2 linked regions of the Pseudorhizobium banfieldiae genome follow. The protein of the gene in region 1 interacts with the protein of each later gene in a pairwise test. Links are inferred from orthologs where the notes say so. Each region holds a gene or a part of one and is shown on either strand. Other genes may lie near its edges.

What was found.
Region 2: the proteins of NT26_RS05425 (region 1) and ybgC interact in binary tests that used the Escherichia coli proteins (3 or more experiments, as listed by UniProt). The link is inferred for Pseudorhizobium banfieldiae from one-to-one orthologs.

The regions. Positions count from the first base shown.
Region 1 is NZ_FO082820.1:1,126,587-1,129,832, reverse strand. Bases 301-3,226 are described here. They hold NT26_RS05425 (acyl carrier protein), read right to left. Parts: upstream 1,919-3,226; coding sequence 1,682-1,918; downstream 301-1,681. Other genes in these bases: fabD (ACP S-malonyltransferase), read right to left, coding at 2,956-3,226; fabG (3-oxoacyl-[acyl-carrier-protein] reductase), read right to left, coding at 2,195-2,932; fabF (beta-ketoacyl-ACP synthase II), read right to left, coding at 314-1,576. Outside these bases: endolytic transglycosylase MltG, read right to left, coding at 1-185; more of fabD, read right to left, coding at 3,227-3,246. UniProt on the Escherichia coli protein: Carrier of the growing fatty acid chain in fatty acid biosynthesis.
Region 2 is NZ_FO082820.1:2,576,386-2,579,395, reverse strand. The notes cover bases 77-2,766. They hold ybgC (tol-pal system-associated acyl-CoA thioesterase), read left to right. Parts: upstream 77-1,041; coding sequence 1,042-1,491; downstream 1,492-2,766. Other genes in these bases: tolR (protein TolR), read left to right, coding at 2,464-2,766; tolQ (protein TolQ), read left to right, coding at 1,723-2,442; NT26_RS12735 (NAD-dependent epimerase/dehydratase family protein), read right to left, coding at 77-920. Outside these bases: more of NT26_RS12735, read right to left, coding at 1-76; more of tolR, read left to right, coding at 2,767-2,916; NT26_RS12715 (hypothetical protein), read left to right, coding at 2,926-3,010.

The sequences.
Region 1 (3,246 bases):
ACAGCGACGACGCAGACGATCATCACCATGGTCATGACGAAGTTCAGGAAGATCACCAGCTGGCTGCGCGCCTTGCGCGACCGCCGCGGTGGCTCCGGCACGCGCTCCGGCTTCAGAGCCTCGTTGGGAGACTTCGGAATGATCGGCCCGTGACCGCCGCCGTGGTTGTGCGGCGTATCGGCCATATGACTGTCGTTGTTCACTGTGCCCCCCTAGAATGCACGGTCGTTACCGCTTATTGGCCAAGCAATACGGCAAAAACAGGTTCGTTGACAGGTGGCCGGGCATGCATGATGCCCCAGCCCGGGCAGCGTCAGGCGTCGTAGCGGCGGAGAACGAGAGATGCGTTCGTGCCACCGAACCCGAAGGAGTTCGACAGGGCAACGTTGATGTCGCGCGACCGCGCCTTGTGCGGAACGAGGTCAATGGCCGTCTCGACGTCCGGATTATCCAGGTTCAGCGTCGGCGGCGCGATGTTGTCGCGGATTGCGAGCGCAGAGAAGATCGCCTCGACCGCTCCGGCGGCTCCGAGCAGGTGGCCGATCGCGGACTTGGTCGACGACATGGAGATCTTCGAGGCGGCATTGCCCACAAGGCGCTCCACCGCACCAAGTTCGATGGTGTCAGCCATCGTCGAGGTGCCATGGGCGTTGATGTAGTCGACATCGGCAGGGGAAAGGCCGGCGCGCTTCAGCGCCATGGTCATGCAGCGGAACGCGCCGTCGCCGTCCTCGGACGGAGCGGTGATGTGGAAGGCATCGCCCGAGAGGCCGTAGCCGACAACCTCGGCATAGATCTTCGCACCGCGGGCCTTCGCGTGTTCCAGCTCTTCCAGAACCACGATGCCGGCGCCCTCGCCCATGACGAAGCCGTCACGGTCACGGTCGTAGGGGCGCGAAGCCTTCTGCGGCTCTTCATTGTGCTGCGTGGAGAGTGCCTTGCAGGCGGCAAACCCGGCAAGGGCAATGCGTGAGATCGGCGATTCTGCGCCGCCGGCGACCATCACATCGGCATCTCCGAGTGCGATCAGGCGCGCTGCGTCGCCGATCGCATGGGCGCCGGTAGAGCAGGCCGTCACCACGGAATGGTTGGGGCCGCGAAGCTTATGGCGGATGGAGACCTGGCCGGAGACCAGGTTGATGAGGCGACCGGGAATGAAGAAGGGCGAAATGCGGCGCGGCCCCTTTTCCTTCAGCGTATAGCCCGCCTCCACGATGCCTTCGAGACCCCCGATGCCGGATCCGATCAGCACGCCAGTGGCGATCTGGTCCTCATCCGTCTGCGGATGCCAGTCGGCATCGTTGAGCGCCATGTCGGCCGCAGCCATGCCGTAAACAATGAAAGGATCCACCTTGCGCTGGTCCTTCTGCTCCATCCAGTCATCCGGATTGAAGCTGCCATCGGAGCCGTCGCCGGTGGGGATGCGGCAGGCGATCTTGGCCGGAAGGTCCTCGACCTCGAACTCCGTCACCTTTCTCGCCGCGTTCTGGCCGGCCAGCAGCCTCTGCCAGCTGACATCTGTTCCGCATCCGAGAGGAGATACCATGCCGGTACCGGTGATAACGACACGTCTCATCGCCAGCGTCCCACCCTAGTCGTCTTGTTCTAGTTAATGAAACGGCCCGAACGAGCGGGCCGCCAAAGGAACCGAGAGATCAGTTCCGCAACAGTGTCGAGATGATTAGGCCTGCGCCTTCTCGATGAACTTGATGGCGTCGCCAACCGTCAGGATGGAGTCGGCCGCGTCGTCAGGGATTTCGACGCCGAATTCTTCTTCGAAGGCCATGACAAGTTCGACAGTGTCGAGCGAGTCCGCGCCGAGATCGTCGATGAAGCTTGCGCCTTCGACAACCTTGTCGGCATCAACGCCGAGGTGATCAATAACAATTTTCTTAACGCGTTCTGCGATATCGCTCATGTCGGTTTCCTCGACCTTTATCTTCTCGAATGCCGCGATGGCATCCGCACCCTGTTGAAAACCTGCGCCGGCCTCCGAAAAGCAGGCTACGCGGGCAAACCCGTTCAACCCTCTGCAGGTTCCGATCACGGCAGCGAAAGCGCAATGATCCCCTGCGTTTCGGGGCGACTGTCCACAGTCATGGCCCGCTTAACATGCTTTCCATGTTCCGCAAAGCCAGAATTTGTTCCCGCTGAAGGCACCCACAGGCGAGTGTCTTCAGCGGGAACAGCGTTCTCAGATCATCGCCATGCCACCGTTGACGTGCAGCGTCTGGCCGGTGACATAGCCAGCTTCATTGGAGGCGAGATAGAGCACTGCAGCCGCAATGTCAGCCCCTGCCCCCATGCGTTTCATGGGAATGGCACCGAGGATGGCGTCCTTCTGCTTGTCGTTCAGCTTGCCAGTCATCGCACTTTCGATAAAGCCGGGCGCCACGCAGTTGACCGTGACATTGCGGGTGGCAATCTCCTGCGCCAGCGACTTCGAAAAGCCGATCATGCCGGCCTTCGACGCGCAGTAGTTCGCCTGCCCCGGATTGCCGGTCACGGCAACGACCGAGGTAATATTGATGATGCGGCCGAAGCGGCGACGCATCATCGGATGCGTGAGTTCGCGCGTCAGGCGGAACATGGAGGTCAGGTTGACCTCCAGAACATTGTCCCAGTCCTCGTCGCTCATGCGAACAAAGAGGCCATCCTTGGTGATCCCAGCATTGTTGACGAGGATGTCCACGCCTTCGAGCTCTGCTTCGGCCTTCTCGCCCAGCGCCTTGACCTCGTTCCGATCGGAGAGGTTCGCCGGGAAGACCTTCACGCGGTCGCCCAGTTCCGACGCCAGCGCCTCGAGCTTTTCGACGCGCGTGCCGTGCAGGCCGACGGTCGCGCCCTGCTTGTGGAGAAGACGGGCGATCTCTTCGCCCAGTCCGCCGGTCGCGCCGGTCACCAGTGCCTTTCGGCCGGTCAGGTCAAACATGGTCCTATCCCCTTTGGAGTTGGTCAGCCGAGAATGGCGGCAAGTGCAGTCTCGATATCGGCGGGCGTATTTATCGCGGTGCCGGATACGGTCTTGTCGATGCGGCGAGCAAGCCCGGTCAGCACCTTGCCCGAGCCTACCTCGTAGAGATCGGTGACGCCGTTGGCGGCAAACCACTCAACCGTCTCGCGCCAGCGGACCTGGCCGGTCACCTGGCTGACCAGCAGGTCAACGATCTCGCTCGCATCGGTGACCGGTGCGGCACGGACATTGGCGATCAAGGGCACGACCGGAGCACGCTTGTCCACCTGGGC
Region 2 (3,010 bases), 1.5 Mb from region 1 along the record:
CGATGGGTCTCGGTCATCTGGTTGAAGATCTCGACGCGGCCACCGCCCTGGGGCGGGTTCTTCAGGGCGATCTCGATGCAGCGGACGGAATCCTGGATGTGGATGAAGGCGCGGGTCTGGCCGCCGGTGCCGTGTACCGTCAGGGGATAGCCGATCGCTGCCTGGATGAGGAAGCGGTTCAGCACGGTGCCGTAGTCGCCGTCATAGTCGAAGCGGTTGACGAGCTGTGCATGGCGGCGCGTCTGCTCGGTATGAGTGCCCCAGACGATCCCCTGGTGCAGGTCGGTGATCCTCAGGCCGTCGTTCTTGGCGTAGAAGGCGAAGAGCTGCTGATCCAGGCATTTCGTCATGTGGTAGATGGAGCCCGGATTGCTCGGGTAAAGGATCTCCTGGCTGACCGTACGGCCGTCCATGGTTTCAATGCCGACCGGCAGGTAACCTTCGGGAATCGCCGCGCCGACGGTGGAATAGCCGTAGACGCCCATGGTCCCGAGATGGACGAGGTGGGCGTCGAGATCGAGTTCCACCATTGCGTTCAGCAGGTTGTGCGTGGCGTTGACGTTATTGTTGACCGTGTAGTTCTTGTGGCGGTCGCTCTTCATGGAGTAGGGCGCGGCGCGCTGCTCGGCGAAGTGGATGATGGCGTCCGGCCGATGCCTGGCGAGCCAGCCTTTTAGCAGCTCGTAGTCCTTGGCGAGGTCGATCAGGTGGAAGTGGATGCGCCGTCCCGTCTCCGCATGCCAGACCCGCGTCCGCTCCTGGATGGAATCCATCGGCGTCAGCGACTGAACGCCCAGTTCCGTGTCGATCCAGCGGCGTGACAGGTTGTCGAGGATGTGGATTTCGTGGCCCGCGTCGGAAAGGTGGAGGGAGGTCGGCCAGCCGACGAAACCGTCGCCACCAAGCACTGCAATCTTCATGAATCAACTCCGCTGGTTGTCCGTCCGGGTTTCAGATAGGGCGGATTTGTGACAGGAACACAATACCTCCCAACGGCCCGGCGGCCATCGGGGCATCACGTCGATCCACTAAGGCATGACTATGACAGACGAGGTTTTTCTTCTTTCGGGGCAGTTGACCAAGACCGGGCACCAGCTGGTTCAGCGGGTCTACTATGAGGACACGGATTTCTCTGGGCTCGTCTACCATGCCCGCTACCTGCATTTCCTGGAACGGGGACGGACGGACTATCTGCGATGCCTCGGCTGCCAGCAGAGCGATCTTCTCGCGGCGGACGAGGAGGGGCTGGTCTTCGTCGTTCACCGGATGGAGATCGACTTCAAGATGCCGGCGAGAATGGACGATGCCCTGACGATCCTGACGACGACGGAAAAGGCTGGCGGTGCCAAGATGGTTCTCAGCCAGGAGATCCGCCGCGGCGAGACATTGTTGATCGCCGCGAAGGTGGTAATTGCGGTGATCAACCGGCATGGCCGTCCGAGGCGGTTGCCGGAAAGCGTGGCTGAGAAGTTTCTGCGGTCATCGAACTAGGTCGCGATTGATCTCCGGTAACCGATCCTTAACCATAATGAGCGCTTACTGAAACGCGAGGAAGTTGTGCAACGCACGCCTTCCTTTGACCAAATTTGAAAGCGAGAAGCCATGCTGAAAGCTCAGGGCACCTTGGGATAGAGCGCAACCAGCGACCATGGTTTTTCGCGAGAGCGCTTTTGAACCCGCCCGGTCCCGTGCCGGGCGTTTGGATTCGGGGATATTGGATAGATGGAAGAGGTAGGTTTGGCGGCAGCGACCCACGACGTCAGTCTCTGGGCGCTGTTCATGCAGGCGGGTTTCGTCGTCAAGCTGGTCATGATCGGTCTCATCGGAGCCTCGGTCTGGACCTGGGCGATCGTCATCGACAAGTATGTCAGCTACAGCAAGGCGAAGCGCCAGTTCGACCAGTTCGAGCAGGTGTTCTGGTCGGGGCAATCTCTGGAAGAGCTCTACCGCACGCTCGCCGAACGGCAGAACGGCGGCCTTGCCGCCATCTTCGTTGCCGCCATGCGTGAGTGGAAGAAGAGCTTCGAGCGCGGCGCGCGGTCTCCGATCGGCCTGCAGATGCGTATCGACCGAGCCATGGACGTGACCATGGCGCGCGAGAGCGAAACCTACGAGTCCCGCCTCGGCTCGCTGGCGACAATCGGATCGGCTGCGCCGTTCATCGGCCTCTTCGGTACCGTCGTCGGCATCATGACCTCTTTCCAGGCGATCGCCGGCTCAAAGTCGACCAACCTCGCCGTCGTTGCGCCGGGTATTGCCGAAGCGCTTCTCGCAACGGCGATCGGTCTCGTGGCGGCTATCCCCGCTGTCATCGCCTACAACAGGTTCTCCGCCGAGGCTGGCAAGCTCACCGGTCGCATGGAAGGCTTTGCCGACGAGTTCTCGGCCATCCTGTCGCGGCAGATCGACGAGAAGCTGCAGCCCCGCGCTGCGGCTCAGTAAGCGGCCGAAGGAGACACGTCCATGGGTATGTCGGTAGGAGCCAAGGGTGGCAGCGGCGGGCGCAGAAGGCGCGGCGGACGCAAGAACGGCCTGGTGAGCGAGATCAACGTTACGCCTCTCGTCGACGTCATGCTCGTGCTCCTGATCATCTTCATGGTCGCTGCACCGATGATGACGGTCGGCGTGCCGATTGACCTGCCGGAAACGCAGGCGAAGGCGATGAACGCCGATACGCAGCCGATCACCGTCTCCGTCAATCCGGCGGGCGAGATCTATCTCCAGGAAACCGCGATCGCCCTCGACGAGGTCGTGCCGAAGCTCGAGGCCATTGCCACTACCGGATACAACGAGCGCATCTATGTGCGCGGAGATACCGCTGCGGCTTACGGCGTCGTCATGAAGGTGATGGCGCGCATTTCGGCTGCCGGCTTCAAGAATCTCGGGCTCGTCACCCTACAGGAACAGGAGCAGTAACAGGTCGCGATGAAGGGAAGTCTCGGGACATCTCTGGTAGTGCACTCGCTGGTGCTGGGCTGGGCGCTCGTGTCGCTCGGGTCCCCGGCGTCGT